One region of the Niveibacterium sp. COAC-50 genome, then DNA from elsewhere that is predicted to be linked to it. Evidence: riboswitches for the same ligand, from Rfam matches in the RefSeq annotation. Region 1 holds a riboswitch; the other holds the start of a gene.
What was found. Region 1 has a riboswitch for cobalamin ahead of HH302_RS10855 (hypothetical protein). Riboswitches for the same ligand answer to the same signal wherever they lie in the genome.

Region 2: another riboswitch for cobalamin. It lies ahead of HH302_RS07610 (TonB-dependent receptor domain-containing protein); the one in region 1 lies ahead of HH302_RS10855 (hypothetical protein).

Annotation. Positions count from the first base shown of each region.
Region 1 covers NZ_JABCJM010000002.1:727,133-735,017, forward strand. Annotated here, with positions in the region: gene HH302_RS10820 (ABC transporter substrate-binding protein) at 1-270, shown strand, start outside; gene HH302_RS10825 (ATP-binding protein) at 271-1,575, opposite strand; gene HH302_RS10830 (response regulator) at 1,572-2,228, opposite strand; gene HH302_RS10835 (hypothetical protein) at 2,351-2,563, opposite strand; gene HH302_RS10840 (hypothetical protein) at 2,651-2,845, opposite strand; gene cobD (threonine-phosphate decarboxylase CobD) at 2,933-3,958, opposite strand; gene cbiB (adenosylcobinamide-phosphate synthase CbiB) at 3,936-4,856, opposite strand; gene HH302_RS10855 (hypothetical protein) at 4,882-5,457, opposite strand; cobalamin riboswitch at 5,621-5,833, opposite strand; gene HH302_RS10860 (YbhB/YbcL family Raf kinase inhibitor-like protein) at 5,970-6,509, shown strand; gene HH302_RS10865 (AraC family transcriptional regulator) at 6,560-7,372, shown strand; gene HH302_RS10870 (alanine--glyoxylate aminotransferase family protein) at 7,455-7,885, shown strand, end outside.
Region 2 covers NZ_JABCJM010000002.1:29,564-37,448, reverse strand. Annotated here, with positions in the region: gene cobC (alpha-ribazole phosphatase family protein) at 1-303, opposite strand, end outside; gene HH302_RS07625 (adenosylcobinamide-GDP ribazoletransferase) at 288-1,049, opposite strand; gene cobT (nicotinate-nucleotide--dimethylbenzimidazole phosphoribosyltransferase) at 1,063-2,121, opposite strand; gene cobU (bifunctional adenosylcobinamide kinase/adenosylcobinamide-phosphate guanylyltransferase) at 2,219-2,743, opposite strand; cobalamin riboswitch at 2,809-3,027, shown strand; gene HH302_RS07610 (TonB-dependent receptor domain-containing protein) at 3,193-5,016, shown strand; gene HH302_RS07605 (FecCD family ABC transporter permease) at 5,054-6,067, shown strand; gene HH302_RS07600 (ABC transporter ATP-binding protein) at 6,064-6,843, shown strand; gene HH302_RS07595 (M48 family metallopeptidase) at 6,918-7,885, shown strand, end outside.

The DNA.
Region 1 (7,885 bases):
GAACGGGATACCAGCCAGGTACAGCGCCTGCGCAAACTGCTCGCCGGTCGGCTCGATGCGGCCTTGATCGGCAATGGTCAGGCGGGCATCGACGCCACCATCGCGGCCGACCCGGAACTGCAGCGCAACCGCGATCGCTTCGTCGCACTCGATCGGCCGTTGACGGTGGATCAGCTCTACCTCGCGTTTCCCAAGAGCATGGGGGCCACTGCCATGCTTCAACAGTTCAACGCTGCACTGCGCACGATCAGGCCGCTTGCGAAGCGCTGACTAGGCGGGGGCGGCTGGCCAGCAGACGCGCACGCGCAGCCCGCCTTCTGCGCGGTTTTCCAGCACCACGGTTGCTGCATGTCGCTCGGCAATGCTTTTCACGATGGCGAGCCCGAGCCCGGTGCCCGGCTGTTCGGCGCCAGCGAGTCGGAAGAAGCGCTCGAACACGCGCTGGTGTGCGTCTTCCGGAATGCCTGGCCCGCTGTCTTCCACACGCAGTTCGACAGCGCCGGTTGCGGTCCTGTGCACCGATACGTCCACTTGCCCTCCGGCCGGGGTGTAGCGCACCGCGTTGTCGATCAGGTTGTTGAGTAGCATGCGCAATTCGGCGTCGCTGCCCTCGACCGACACCGCATCGCAATCGCCAAGGCCAAGGTCGATGCCGCGCGCCTCGGCAAGCGGGGATTGCGCAATCACGCCCTCGCGGGCGATCAATTCAAGGGCTACCGGCGCGCGCCCGGGGCCATTGTCCGGGTCCAGTCGCGCCAGCGCGAGCAGTTGTTCGACGAGGTGGGTCGCGCGCAGGCAGCTCGCTTCGATGTTCGCGATCGCACTATCGCGGTCCGCTGCGGTGTCGGCGCGCTGCGCCAGTTGCGCATACAGGCGGATCGCGGTGACCGGCGTACGCAGTTCATGTGCCGCATCGGCGATGAAGCGGCGTTGGCCCTCGAGCAGCCCTTCCACGCGTCCAAGCAGCCCATTCAGCGTGCCGACCAGCGGCACCAGTTCGCGCGGCGCATCGTCCACCGGCACCGGCGTCAGCGAACTCGGGTCACGCGCCGACAAGGCGGCGCGCAGCGAGGATAGCGGTGCCAGCGCACGATTGACGCGTATCCCGAGCAATACCGTGAGCAGGGTTGCGAGGCCGGCCAGCACCGTCAGCATCGGCAGCGAGATCCGCATGAACAGTTCGCGCCGTGCACCGGCCTCGCGCGCGACAAGGATGGTCTGACCGCCGTAAGTGCGCGCGAACCCGTGCCAGGAACGGTCGTCGTACAGGAAATCGAATTCGCCCAGCTTCTTCGGCTTCGGCACCGCCGGGTCGTGGCTCGCGTAGGCCAGCCGCCCGTTGGCGTTCCAGACCTGGCTGAGGAAGTCGCCCGGTTGCTCGTCGTCGTCGGTGTCGGGCTCCACGCCGTGGCGCGCGACTGCGTCGGCGATCTGTGCGAGTTCCAGGTTACGCAGCGTCTCGAACGAACGCACCGCCAGCGTGTAGGCGGCCAGCACCGCGACGCATCCGAGCAGCAGCATCGCGCCCAGCTGCCAGCCGAGCACCGTGGCACGGATCGAGCGCGGAGCGCTCACGCGACCACCTTGTAGCCCACGCCGCGCACATTGCGGATGCGATCGGCGCCAAGCTTGCGACGCAGGTTGTGCAGATGCACTTCAAGTGCATTGGAGGAGGGCTCCTCGCCCCAGCCGAAGAGCTTTTCCTCCAGCTTCTCGCGCGACAGCACCGCGCCCGGCTTTTCGAGCAGGATTTCGAGCAGCGACAGCTCGCGTGCCGACAACGTGACCGGTTCGCCATCGAGCTTGACGGTGCGTGCCTCGGTGTCGAACGCGATCGCGCCGCAGGTGATCACGCGCTGCGTGCGGCCGCTGTTTCGCCGAATCAGCGCGCGCAGGCGGGCGACCAGTTCGTCCAGGTCGAAGGGTTTGGTCAGGTAATCGTCGGCGCCGGCGTTGAGGCCGGCAACGCGGTCCGACACCGCGTCGCGCGCCGTGACCACGATCACCGGCAGCCGGTTGTCCTGCTGGCGCAGATGCGACAGCAGCGACATGCCGTCAATCTTCGGCAGCCCCAGATCCAGCACCGCGGCGCTGTATTCGTTGGCTTCGATCGCCAACTCGGCGGCGCGCCCGTCGCGCACCCAGTCGACGGTGAATCCAGCTGCAAGCAAACCCAGCCGGCTTGCATCGCCGACCATCGGATCATCTTCCACCAGCAACACGCGCATCCAGCTCGTCCCTTCCGGTTTTCGTGGCGGCGATTATCGTTCAGGCGCCGCCAAAAAAAACGGGCTCCGGCAGGTTGCCGGAGCCCAACTCTCCCCCTCCGCCGCTAGGGCGGCCGGATGGGTTACTGCTTGGCCGGCGCAGCCTTGCTGGCTTCGTCGGTGGTCGTCGGGGCAGCTTTGGTCTTTTTCTTGGTGCTCTTCTTCTTTGCCGGGGCGGCGGGTTTGCTTGCTTCGGCGGCCGGCTTTTCCGCCGGGGCCGGGGCAGCGTCAGCGGCGAATACACCCGCGGCAAAGCTCATCGCAAACAGGGCAGCTAACAGCTTCTTCATGTTCATGGTTCCGATTTCCGTTTCAATTCAAGGGGTTTTCCGCGGCTCGCGGAGCTCGTCCAGCGCGAGCCGGGTGCTGGTCTGTTGATCCGATTACTTGGCCGGGGCCGCTTCGGTCTTTTCGGCGGCGGGCTTCTCAGTCTTCTTGTGACTGGTCTTCTTCTTCGTCGCCTTGGCCGGCTTGGCGGCTTCAGCAGCCGGCTTCTCGGCCGGCGCAGGTGCGGCGTCGGCGGCGAACACACCGGCAGCAAAGGTCATCGCAAACAAGGCAGCAAGCAGCTTCTTCATGGTCATCACTCCTGATCGGTTGGGTTCGTTGGTGTTCAACGCGCTTGCATCTTGCAGGCGCGAGACTTAACACCGACTGAAGCCGACTTAAGCGAGACTTAAGACTGCCACCGCGCGGCCGAGCGCGAGATCGAGCCGGGCGAGGCCGGCGGCATCGGGCGGCAGGCCGAAGCGCAGGCTTTCCGGGTAGTCGAAGCGCCGCACCAGCACACCCTGATGTGCCAGCGTGTGGGCGATTTCCGCCGCATGCTCAGTGCGTACCCACTGGAACAGCGCGTTGCAGCCGGTGGGCGGCAGGCCGTGGCGCGCGAGCAGGGCGCGCAGCGCTTCGGCCTGTTGCGGCAAGCGCTGGCGTTGGGTTGCCTGCCATGTGTGGTCGCCCAGCGCGAGCATTGCCACAGCCCGCGCCGGCCCGCTGACGGCCCAGGGGCCCAGCAGATGTGCCAGCCGGCCGCGCAGGGCCGCGTCGGCGAAGACAAAGCCGACGCGGGCGCCCGCCAGCCCGAAGAACTTGCCTAGCGAGCGCAGCACGATCAGCCCGCGCATGCCGGCATGGGTGACCAGGCTTTCCGCCGGCGTGGCGTCAATGAAAGCTTCATCGACCACCAGCCAGCCGCCGCGCGCTGCCAGCTGGCGGTGCCAGGCAAGCAGCTGGCCGATCTGGTAGCGCTCGCCGGTGGGGTTGTTCGGATTGACCAGCACCAGTGCGTCGAGCGCCGGCAGCAGGCTGTCGATCGTGTCCGGCTCGACGTCCTCAACATGGTGCCCGGCGCGCAGCCAAGCAGCGGCGTGCTCCGCGTAACTCGGCCCGACCACGCCGACGGCGCCGTGCGGCCGCAGCCAGGGCAGCGCCTGCAAGGCGGCCTGCGAGCCCGCCACCGGCAGCAGCGTCTCGCTGCCGTAGTACTGCGCGGCTGCGATTTCGAGCCCATCGTCCTCTTCCGGCAGGCGCTGCCAGCAGCTCAACGGCAGCGGCGGCACCGGCCAGGCGACCGGATTCACGCCGGTCGATAGGTCCAGCCATTGGTCGAGCGCAATGCCATAGCGGCGCGAGGCTTCGCGCAAGCGTCCGCCGTGCGGGCTCGCCAACTCAGGTGCCGATGCGGGTCGCAATGAGGCCTCCCAGTGTGATTGCCGCGAGCCACAGCAGCAGCGCGCGGCGCGTCAGGCGCAACGCCGCGTCGATGTCAGCCGGCGTGGCATCGCGGCCACGGCCCAGCGTCGGGCGGTGCTCCAGCTTTCCGTGATACACCGCCGGGCCGCCGAGCGCCAGCCCCAATGCACCGGCGCCGGCTGCCATGACCGGCCCGGCGTTCGGGCTGTCGTGTCGGGCCGCCTGGGTGTGCCAGCAATGCAGTGCGTTCGCGCAGCTCCCGGCGAGCGCATAGCCCAGCGCGGTGAGCCGCGCCGGGATCAGGTTGAGCAGGTCGTCCAGCCGCGCCGCGGCCCAGCCAAAGTGCAGCAGGCGTGGCGTGCGGTAGCCCCACATCGCATCCAGCGTGTTCGCCAGGCGGAACAGCAGCGCCCCCGGCGCCCCCGCGACGACGAACCAGAACAGCGCACCGAAAACCGCGTCGTTGCCGTTTTCCAGCACCGATTCGCAGGTCGCGGCGGCGACACCGGATTCGCTGAGCGCGGTGGTGTCGCGGCTGACGATCATCGACAAGGCCTGCCGCGCTGCCGGCAGCTCGCCGCGCAGCAAGGGTTCGGCGACGGCGCGGGCGTGCTCGGCGAGGCTGCGTGCGCCGAGTGCGAAGTACAGCACCAGCGCGCCGAAAAGCGTACCGGCCGGGGCAGGCAGGGCCAGCGCGCACAGCGCCACCGGCGGCAGCACCAGCACGGCCCAGCAGAGCAGACCGGTCATGCGCCCAAGGCGATTGCCCTGCCGGTTGCAGCGCACTTCAAGCGCCTGCGCCAGCCGGCCGAAGCCGACCAGCGGATGCCAGCGCCGCGGCTCGCCAAGCAGTGCGTCGAGCGCCAGCGCTAGCACCACGCTGGCCAGGGTGCTCATTGCGTGCGCCCTTGCTGCGCCTGGCTCATGTGCGCTGCCCGCGCGGCGCGGTGTGCGCCAGCATCGCAAAGCAGGCGTGCACACCGGTCGCCATGACGATCCAGAAAGCCGCGTTGCCCAGGTCGCCCGGCAGGTAGGTCGCCAGCCGTTCCGCGAACACCGCAAGCGTTGGTTCGGCGAAGCGGCCGGAGAAGAAGTAGAAGCTGCCGCTCGAAATCAGTTCGCAGATCACGACCCCGCCGAGCGCGCACACCGCCAGCCAGGGCAGGGTACGCACGGTGTCGCTGTGGCGCGCGGCGTACAGCCGGCCGGCACCCCACAGTGCCGCGTAGGCCGGGATCAGTGCCACATAGGCGGCACTGACGCAGAAATCGCTGACGCCTTGCCAGGCAATCGCGACATAGTCGAGCGAGAAGGCCAGGCCGAGCAGGGCAGGCAGCGCCGAGCGCGGGCGCAGATAGGCGCCGGCGAGGAAGAACACGGCCCAGGATGCGCCCGGCAGGTGCGCGAGCGAGGCAAGGTGATGGCCACGGCTGGCGGTCATCAGCAGAACGAGTGCGGTGGCGATGGCCAGTTGCGGACGGCGGGCGGGTGCGAGCATCGAATAACCCTTTCGGAGCGGACCGGGGCCACGGCGGGCCGGCACGGTCGCATAGCAACACCCCGAGGCAGCGCAACGCCCGCGCCACATCGGGAACGAACGGGCTGGCCGGAGGGAAGCTCGCGCAAGGGGATACACCTCACGCGGCATCGCCCACCCGCAATGCCCGCTGTCAGCATCAGGCCGGTCTCCGGGCTTGCGAGCGTGCCGGCTGGCACCGACGCAGCGCCTTCCCGTGTTGCCACAGTGGCGTCTTGCCGCGTCTTCACTCGCTTACCGTTGCGGGGGCAGCGCCGGAATGGCCCGAAGGCGCACCGGCTTCCCGTTTCACCCCTCCGGCGAACGCCATCGGGGCACCTGCTGCTGTAAGGGCTGAGTGTACCCGCACGGCGTGGCGGCGGCGAGCGCGGCGCGTGTGATCGGATCGGCACCGAAATCGATCGACTTGGCACGCACGGCGCCCTGCTCAGTGCCGATACTGATGACACCGAAACCCTGCAAGGAAGCCTGCCATGCAACTCAGATCCCTCGCCCTGATTGCCACCCTTATCGCGATGCCGGCCAGCGCGGCCGATTTCACGCTCAAGAGCGATGCGCTCGCGAGCGGCAAGCTGGCGCCCGCGCAGTACGCCAATGCCTTCGGCTGCAGCGGCGGGAATGTCTCGCCCGATCTGCGCTGGGACAACGCGCCCGCCGGCACCAGGAGCTTTGCGGTGACGGTGTACGACCCCGATGCGCCGACCGGCTCAGGCTGGTGGCACTGGGTGGTCGCGAACCTGCCGGCCGACACAAGCGCCTTGCCGGCCGGCGCCGGCAGCGCAGCGGGCAAGCTGCCGGCGGCCGCGATGCAGCTCAACACCGACACCGGCCAGCCCGGCTTCCTCGGCGCCTGCCCGCCGGTGGGTGAAACGCACCGCTACATCGTCACCGTGCATGCGCTGAGCGTGGAGCGCTTCGACCTGCCCGCGCACGCCACGCCGGCGATGCTCGGCTTCATGATGCGCAGCGTGACGCTCGGCCGCGCGTCGCTGAAGGCAACCGGCGGGCGCTGAGCGGCCCGGATCGGCGACACTGGCGGGCATCACCGCCCGCCACGCAATCCATGAGCCCCGAGATCCATACCCGCCCCGGCGTCGGCAGCACCGCGCGCATCGTGCAGCGCCAGGCGCTGCGTTTTGCGCGGGTGTTCATCGACACGCCGATCCTGATCTTCATCACGCACGGCGAGAAAGCGCTCAGCTGGGCCGGTGGCGACTGCGTGTTGCACGCTGGTGAGGCCCTGGCGATTGCCGGCGGGCAGCATTTCGATGTGACCAACCGCGTTGGCCCGGATGGCCACTACGAGGCTTTCTGGCTGGTGTGGGAACCGGCGCTGCTCGCCGCACAAGTTTGCGACGCGCCGCCGATCCGCGATGTGCTGGCGATCCATCCGCAGGGCGATGCGTTTGCCAACGCCTGCCTGCATGCGCGTGATGCGATCGCACAGCCCGACGTGGTGCCTGAAGGCGTTGCGCGCCATCGCATGGCCGAGTTGCTGGTGTGGCTCGCGCATCACGGCGGCCGTTTTGCCGAGGCACCGCCGCCGTCCTTCGTGCGGCGGGTGCGCGGCCTGCTCGACGCCGAGCCGGGCCGCGCGTGGAATACCGACCAGATCGCTGCTGCGATGGCGATCAGCGAAGCCACCTTGCGCCGCCGCCTGGCGGCCGAGGGCACCGCGCTGAGCGAACTGCTGGTCGATGTGCGGATGACGCGTGCAATGCAGCTGCTGCAATCCACCGCGATGCCGGTTACGCGCATCGCCGAGGCGGTCGGTTACGAGTCCGCGTCCCGCTTCGCGTTACGTTTCCGCAGTCGCTTCGGCTTTGCGCCCACAGCGATCCGCGGCCACCGCCGCGCAGTGGCCGAGCCGGCGTGAACTAGGGTTGTTGCGGGCTTGACCAGCCCGCACCCGCGGCACCACCATCGGCGACTCATCAGAACCCGTCGGAGAGCCCTACATGGACCGCAGCGCGCCGCAGATCACCTCCTTCCACCCGCCTCGTCGCGTGCTGATGGGCCCCGGCCCGAGCGATGTCCCGGCGCGTGTGCTGCAGGCGATGGCGCTGCCCACAGTGGGCCACCTCGACCCGGCCTTCAGCGGCATGATGGAAGAGCTCAAGACCCTGCTGCGCTGGGCCTTCCAGACAAAGAACGAACTGACTTTCCCGGTCTCCGCGCCCGGTTCGGTCGGCATGGAAACCTGCTTCGTGAACCTCGTCGAACCGGGCGATACCGTGATCGTGTGCGTCAACGGTGTGTTCGGCGGCCGCCAGGCCGAGAACGTGCGCCGCTGCGGCGGCACGCCGGTGATCGTGGAAGACGAGTGGGGCGCGCCGGTCGACCCGGACAAGGTGCGCAAGGCCTTTCAGGCACATCCGCAGGCGCGCAT
Region 2 (7,885 bases), 700 kb from region 1:
GTCGAGCGGATCGTCGGCCCAGCGGCCAAGCGCGGCCTTGCCGATCGCCTCGTAGGTCTGCAACTCCCAGTCGCCGAAGCTGATTTCGCGCAGGCGTTCATCGATGACGGGCTCGCCCAGCGCTTCGGCCAGCAGGCGCGCGCGCACCAAAGGGCTGGCGAACAGCGCCGCGTCGGCCGGCAGCAGGGGGAGCAGATGCGCGACGGCCGCATCGATTGGCGCAGCGAGCGGTACGTCGCTGGCGCCGTAACAGGTGCCGGGCGCCACCGCGACTTCCGGGTGACGAATCAGATGGAGGTCCATGCCGCCGTCCAGGCGAGGTAGCAGGCGAGTTCCGCCAGCTGTTGCGCCGCGCCGAGACAATCGCCGGTGTAGCCGCCGAGCCGGCGGTGCAGCACCCGTGCCCACCACAGCGTGATGAGTCCGCCTGCGCACAAGGCCGCCAGCGCCGGGCGCGGCGCGAGCAGTATCAGGGGTGCGGCGCCAAAGGCGATCGACAGCGACCATTCGCCGTTCGACATGCGTACCGCCAGCGGCTTCGCTTTCGCCTGTGCATCCTCGCGTACATAGTCCATCAGTCGGATCAGGCTGCCCGAGCACAGCCGCGAAAACGGGTGCGCTACGAGCAAGGCAAGCGCTGCCTTGTCGGCGCCCAGCGCACATAGCAGCGCGAATTTGCCGGCCAGTGCAAGACCCAGTGCCACCGCCCCATAGGTGCCGAGCCGCGAATCCTTCATGATCGCGAGCACTTGCGCCTTCTCCCAGCCGCCGCCCAGGCCGTCGGCGGCGTCGGCGAGGCCGTCTTCATGGAAGCAACCGGTCAGGCGGATCGATATCGCCATCGAAATCAGCACCGCGACCGGCAGCGGCCATGCCTGCGCCGCAAGCCACAAGCTGGCGGCTGCAACGCAGCCGACGACCCAGCCCACCGCCGGAAACCAGCGCGCCGCGTGGTTCAGCCGCTCAGGCGAATACGGCACCCAGCGCGGCACCGGGATGCGCGTGAAGAAGCCCAGCGCAGTGAAGAAGAGTTCGAGATTCCAGCGCAGCATGCTCACGCAGCTATGCGGACTTTCCGCTCACGCCAGCCGATTCGAAGCTCGCCATCTCGGCCAGCATGGCGCAAGCCGTCTTCAGCAACGGTATCGCGAGCGCCGCGCCCGTGCCTTCGCCGAGCCGCAGATCGAGTTCGAGCAGCGGTTGCGCAGCAAGGTGCGCCAGCTGCGTGGTGTGACCCGGCTCTTGCGATCGGTGTGCGAACACGCAGTAGTCGCGCACCGCGGGGGCGAGCGCATGGGCGACCAGCAAGGCGCTGGTGACGATGAAACCATCCACGACGACGGTCATCTTCTGCCGCGCGGCTTCAAGGAATGCCCCCACCATCATCGCGATCTCGCAGCCGCCGAACTCTGCCAGCACGGTCAGCGCATCGCGGGGCGCGCCAGCGCGCTGCCAAGCCTGGGCCAGCAGCGCGTGTTTGCGTGCGAGGCCAGCGTCGTCGAGCCCGGTGCCGCGTCCGATCACGTCGGCCAGCGGAGCGCCGGTGAGGGCGGCGGTGATCAGTGATGCGCTCGCGGTGTTGCCGATGCCCATTTCCCCGAAGCCGATCGTGTTGCAGCCGGCGGCCGCCAGCTCGCGCACGATCCGCGCACCGGCTTCGATCGCGGTGTCGCGCTGGTCGTTGCTCAGCGCGGTGGTGTCGAGATAGTTCGCGGTGCCGGCGGCGACCTTCGCGCGCACGAAACGGGTGCCGTCTGCTCCGGTGGCGGGCAGATCGGAAAGCTCGCGTGCGACCCCGGCGTCGACCACGGAGAGCGCGATGCCAGCCTGGCGTGCGAACACGTTGATCGCCGCGCCGCCAGCGAGCATGTTGGCTACCATCTGCCAGGTCACATCCTGCGGGTAGGCCGACACGCCCGCCTTTGCCGCACCGTGGTCGCCGGCGAACACGACGATGTGTGGCGCACACACGGAGGGCGACGTGCTCTGCTGGATCAGGCCCATCGTCGCCGCGAGCGCTTCGATTCGCCCCAGGCTGCCCGGCGGCTTGGTCTTGCCGTCGATGCGGGCTTGCAGTGCCGCGCTCAGCGCGGTGTCGGGCGAAGTGATATCGGCGTACATGGCGGACGAATTCCGGGGCGGGCAGAAGGGGGCGGATGCTAGCACGCAGGGGCGGTTCGGCCTTTGCGCCGGGTGAAGCGTGCGCTTGGCGCTTGCCTCAGCCCTTCAGCACCAGCGGCAAACCCGCCGCAACGAACACGACGCGCTGCGCCATCGCGGCCACTGCCTGATTCAGTCGCCCCTGCGCGTCGCGGAAGGCGCGCCCGAGGGGTGTTTCGGGAACCAGCCCGAGGCCAACTTCGTTCGAGACGAGGATCACATGTCCGCCGCAGCGATTGAGTGCTGCGATCAGCTCGGCTGCCGCAGCTTCCCCCGCGGCATCGCCGGCGTCGTCTGGCGCGGCGAGCAGGCGGTTGCTGAGCCACAGCGTCAGGCAGTCGACGATCACGCAGTTGCCGGGGCGGGCCTGAACAATCAGCTGGCGTGGCAGGTCGAGCGGGGCCTCGATGGTCTTCCAGCGCGGGTCGCGTTCGGCCCGGTGGCGCGCGATGCGCGTGCGCATCTCTTCGTCGAGCGCTTCCCCGGTGGCAATCAGCGTCACCGGCAGTGCGCCGGCGGCGGCCCGTTGCGCTGCGTGGCGGCTCTTGCCGGAGCGCGCACCGCCGAGTACCAGTTCGATCATCGGAGAAACCTTTGCTGCGACGCGAAAGCGGCAATGTTAAACTGCCGCGCTTACTCCGGCTGCGGCCGGAGTTTCGTCTGAAAGGTGCCCCGGCGTGTCGCGCGCCAGGGTTAAACGGGAAACAGGTGCGTCCGCATGCGGACTATTCCTGTGCTGCCCCCGCAACGGTAGGCGAGAGCCCGGCGTCATCGGCCACTGGGATTGTTCCCGGGAAGGCGACGCAGGGCCGGCGCACATGCGCCCGCTCGCAAGCCCGGATACCGGCCCGTCAGACATCCGCAAGCGCCTTTGTGTCAGCAGGGTGTTTGCGCTGGAGGACAGGCCGCGGGGTGTCGGTTGATCAGCCTGAGCGCTTTGCGCCCTGCCTGCTCGTTTCCCCGTTGCGCTGTCCGTGTGCCATGTCCGGCACGCGGGGTCGCGTGCGCGGACGATCAGGGAGTTGCCTCTAAATGAAGTGCCTTCGGGTTTGCCCCGTCACCGCCGCCGTTCTCGCGGCGTTTTCCGTACCTTCGTTCGCTGCCGCGCCGGACGATATTCCCAGCAGCACGATCGTCGTCACCGCCACGCGGCAAGCGACGCGCATCGCCGAGACCCTCGCCGACGTGACAGTGATCGGCCGCGAAGAAATCGCCCGTGCCGGCGTCGCCGATCTGACCGAGTTCCTCGGCCGCCAGCCCGGCCTGCAGTTCTATTCCAACGGGGGGCCTGGCAAGACGGCGGGCCTCATCGTGCGCGGCGCGAGTGCGTCGCAAAGCCTCGTGCTGGTCGATGGCATGCGCATTGGATCCGCCACCAGCGGTGGCGCGTCGCTGGAACACCTGTCGCTCGACGATATCGAGCGTATTGAAATCGTCCGCGGCCCGGCTTCGGCGCTCTACGGCGCTGACGCGATCGGTGGCGTGATCCAGATCTTCACCCGTCGCGCGACGGAACCCTTTGCGGCGGATGCGTTTGCCGGCGTGGGCACCTACGGCACGCAGGAGTATGCGGCAGGGGTGTCGGGCAAGAACGGCGCGTTCAGCGGCGGCCTGCGCGTGACGCATCAGGAGACGAACGGCTATTCGGCGATTAACGATCCGGTCAAGCAGCCTTATAGCTACGACCCGGACGACGACGGCTATCGCCGCAACAGTTTCGCGGCCAATTTCGGCTGGAAGATCGCCGACGGTCACGCGCTTGAACTGACCGCACTGCAGAACAACGGCCGCAGCTGGTACGACGGCGGCATCGGTTTTGATTCGCATACCGACGTGAAGGTGGCGAGCTATGGCGCAAGCCTGCGTGATCGCTTCGCCGAGAACTGGGTCAGCACCTTGCGCTTTGGTCGCTCGGTGGACGACAGCCGTGACTACGCGATGTGGAATCCGACCGGCATGACCTTCCGCACCGAGCAGGACCAGGCGTCGTGGCAGAACGATGTCCGCATCGGGCCGGGCAGCCTGATGCTCGGCGCCGAATGGCTGCAGCAGCAGGCCAAGGCTGAAGGCAGCTTTGATCAGTCCCGCACGATCAATGCCTTGTTCGCTGGCTGGAGCGCCCACTACGGTGCGCAGCGCGTGCAGCTCAACGTGCGCCGCGACGACAACTCGCAATTCGGCGCGCATACCACCGGCACGGCCGCTTGGGGTTGGCAGTTCGCCGAGGCGTGGCGAGTGCGCGTCGGCGGTGGCACATCGTTCCGCGCGCCGACCTTCAACGACCTCTACTACCCCGGCTACTCGAATCCCAACCTGAAGGCCGAGCAGGGCCGCAGCGTGGAGACGGCCGTGGTGTGGGAGTCGGGCGAGGCCAAAGCATCGCTGACCGCTTACCGCAACCGTGTGAGCGACCAGATCGCGCTGGATGAGACCTGGACGCCACAAAACATTGCGCACGCCGAGCTGGATGGCGTCACCGCCGAAGCGGGCAATACCTTTGGCGCTTTCGTCGTGGATGGCTCGCTCGACTGGCTGCATGCGCGTAACCCGGATACCGATACGCAACTCGCAAGGCGTGCCGAGTGGCAGGGGGCGTTCAACGCACGCTATGTGCAGGATGCCTGGCGTGCCGGCGTCGAAGTGCGCTATGTCGGCGATCGCTACGACGACGCGGCGAACCTGCACAAGCTCGACGCCTACACCCTGGTCAATCTCGTCGCGAGCTGGAAGTTGATGCCGCAAACGCAACTGGAAGTGCGGCTCGACAACCTGTTCGATGAGCAGTACGAGACGGTGCGCGGCTACGGCACAGCCGGACGCAGCATCTTCGCGGGCCTGCGTTTCAGCACCCGCTGAGCGCAGGCATTTCGCTGGTGGGCCGGGGCGCGCGACAATGAGCACCCTTTCGATCGCAATCGCTCGTTCGCCGATGCGCCCTCGCCGCGTGCTGCTCGTATTGCTTGGCCTCGCTGCCGTGGTGCTGGCGGCGTTCTTCGCTGCACTGGCCGCGGGCGAGGTGGCAGCGGGGCCGCGAGCGATCTTCGACGCGCTGCGCGGCCAGCCGGACGACATGGCCGCCACCGTGGTGGCGCAGCTGCGCTTGCCGCGTGCGATGGCTGCCTTCGGCTGCGGCGGCCTGCTGGCCTTGTCGGGTGCGCTGATGCAAGTGCTGCTGCGTAACCCGCTGGCCGATCCCTATGTGCTGGGTATCTCCGGTGGCGCGGCGGTCGGCGCGCTGTCGGCACTGCTGTTGGGGCTCGCCACGCCTTGGGTGGACGGCGCGGCGCTCGCCGGTGCCCTGCTCAGCATGTTTGCCGTGTTCGGCATCGCGCGTGGTTCCGGTAGCAGGACGCAAACCCGCTTGCTGCTGACGGGCGTGGTGGTCGCGTCCGGCTGCGGCGCGTTGGTTTCGCTGCTCCTTGCACTCAGTCCCGACCGTGCGCTGCGCGGCATGCTGTTCTGGCTGATGGGTGATGCGGGCGCGGCGGATCGCCCGTGGCTGGTGCTGGGCGTACTGATACTTGGCGTGCTGGCCAGTCTGCCGATGGCGCGCGAGTTGAATCTGCTCGCCCGCGGCGAGCGGCATGCGCGTGCGCTCGGTGTCGATACGCGTCGCGTTGCGACCATCGTGTTCCTGCTCGCGTCACTGCTCACCGCTGCGGCGGTGACGGCAGTCGGCGCGGTGGGCTTTGTCGGTCTCGTCGTGCCGCATCTGCTGAGGCTGGTGCTGGGCAACGACCAGCGCTTGTTGTTGCCGGCCTCGGCACTCGGTGGCGGTGGCCTGCTCCTGATCGCGGACACCGCAGCGCGTACCGTCGTCGCGCCCTTGCAGTTGCCGGTTGGCGTGCTGACTGCGCTGATCGGCGTGCCGCTTTTCCTGTGGCTCCTCTCCCGGCATCCACGATGAGCGAGGCACGCCCATCCATGCTGTTGCGTGCGCGTCGCCTTGATGTCGGCGTCGCCCAGGTCCGCGCCGTGAGTGGGCTCGATCTGGATCTCAAGGCCGGCGATCGGCTTGCGATACTCGGCCGCAATGGCGTCGGCAAGAGCACGCTGCTGGCTGCGCTGGCCGGCCTGCACCCGTCGCAGGGCGAACTTGAGTGCGGCGGGGCGCCGCTGGCGCGCTGGTCGGCCCGCGCGCTGGCGCAACTCCGCGGCTGGTTGCCGCAGCATCCGGACGACCCCTTCGCCAGCAGCGTTGAAGAAGCGGTGCTGGTGGGGCGTCATCCGTGGCTCGAGCGTTTCGAGTGGGAAAGCGAAGACGACCTCCGCATCGCGGCCGACGCGCTGGCGGCCATGGGCCTGGCAGGCTTCGCACGGCGCAATGTGCAGACCCTCTCGGGCGGTGAGCGCCAACGCGTGTCGATTGCCGCACTCCTCGCGCAGACGCCACGGCTCTATCTGCTGGACGAACCGCTCACGCATCTCGACCTCGCCGGCCAGATCGCGGTGCTCGATCATTTCCGTGGCGTCGCGGACGCGGGCGCAGCCGTCGTCATGGTGTTGCACGACATCAACCTCGCGCTGCGCTGGGCGAGTCATCTGCTGATCCTGTTCGGCGACGGTGCCTGGCAAGCAGGCCCGGTCGACGAAGTGGCCTCGGCGTCGGTGTTTGGGCGTGCGCTTGGCCACCCGGTGCGGGCGCTCGACGATGCAGGCAGACCGCACTTTGTCCCGGCCTGAGTACCGCGCACGGCGCAGCCGTCGGTCGGGCGCCCTCTTGCCTGACGCCGCACAAGCAGGAAGACTGCGCCCCCATGCTTGAACAGGACTTCGAACGCCTCTTCGACCGCGCCCGGCGGCGCGCTTTGCGCTATCCGCGCTGGTTCCGCTTCCTCGTCACGATGCGGGCGGCGACCGGGGTGGGGTTTGTCGTACTGCTTGGCGTTGCGGCGGTGCTGATGATCGGCTGGGCCCTGTCACCACTGTTCGATGGTGGCTTTCAGGAAGAGCCGGTGCTGTGTTTCCTGCGCGGCTTGCTGGCGATTCCTGCGCTGCATCTGCTGATGCTGGTGTCGCGCATGCTGCGTGGCCGCTTTCCGGCGCCCGATGGCCTCGCGCTCGGGCCAGACGAAGCGCCCGCGCTGTTCGATTTGCTCGAACGCCTGCGCCGCCGCTTCGGTACGCCGCCGATTCACTCGGTGTGCATCACCGGCGAGCTGAACGCAGCGATCACGCAGCGGCCGAACCGCTGGATCGGCGTGCCGATGCGCAACACGCTGGTGATGGGGCTGCCGCTGACGCTGGCGACCTCACCGCGCCAGTTCGTCGCCGTTCTCGCACATGAGTTTGGCCATCTGCGGCGCCAGCGCATCGCGCTGGGTGGCATCGGTTGTTACCTGCGCGCCTTGTGGCACCAGGTGCTTGAAAACATGGAGGCGGTGGCGAGTCCGCTGCAACCGGCGTTCTCGCTCATCACGGAAATCGAGACACCCTTGTATTGCGCCGAATCGCTGGTGCTGTCGCACCTCGATGAACTGGAGGCGGACGCCTGTGCCGCAGAGGTTGTCGGCGCCAAGCGGCTTGGCGAAGCGCTGGCCGAGATTGCGCTGAAGCACCGCTTCCTGGCCGACGACTACTGGGCCAAGGTCTACGCGCAGGCGAACCACTCCGAACGGCCGTCGATCCTGCCCTATCGCCATATGGCGGCGGCGCTGCGTGCGGGCTTCGACCGCGAGGCATTCGCCGAATGGTTCGAAGCGCTGTCGCATGAGCAGAGCGACGA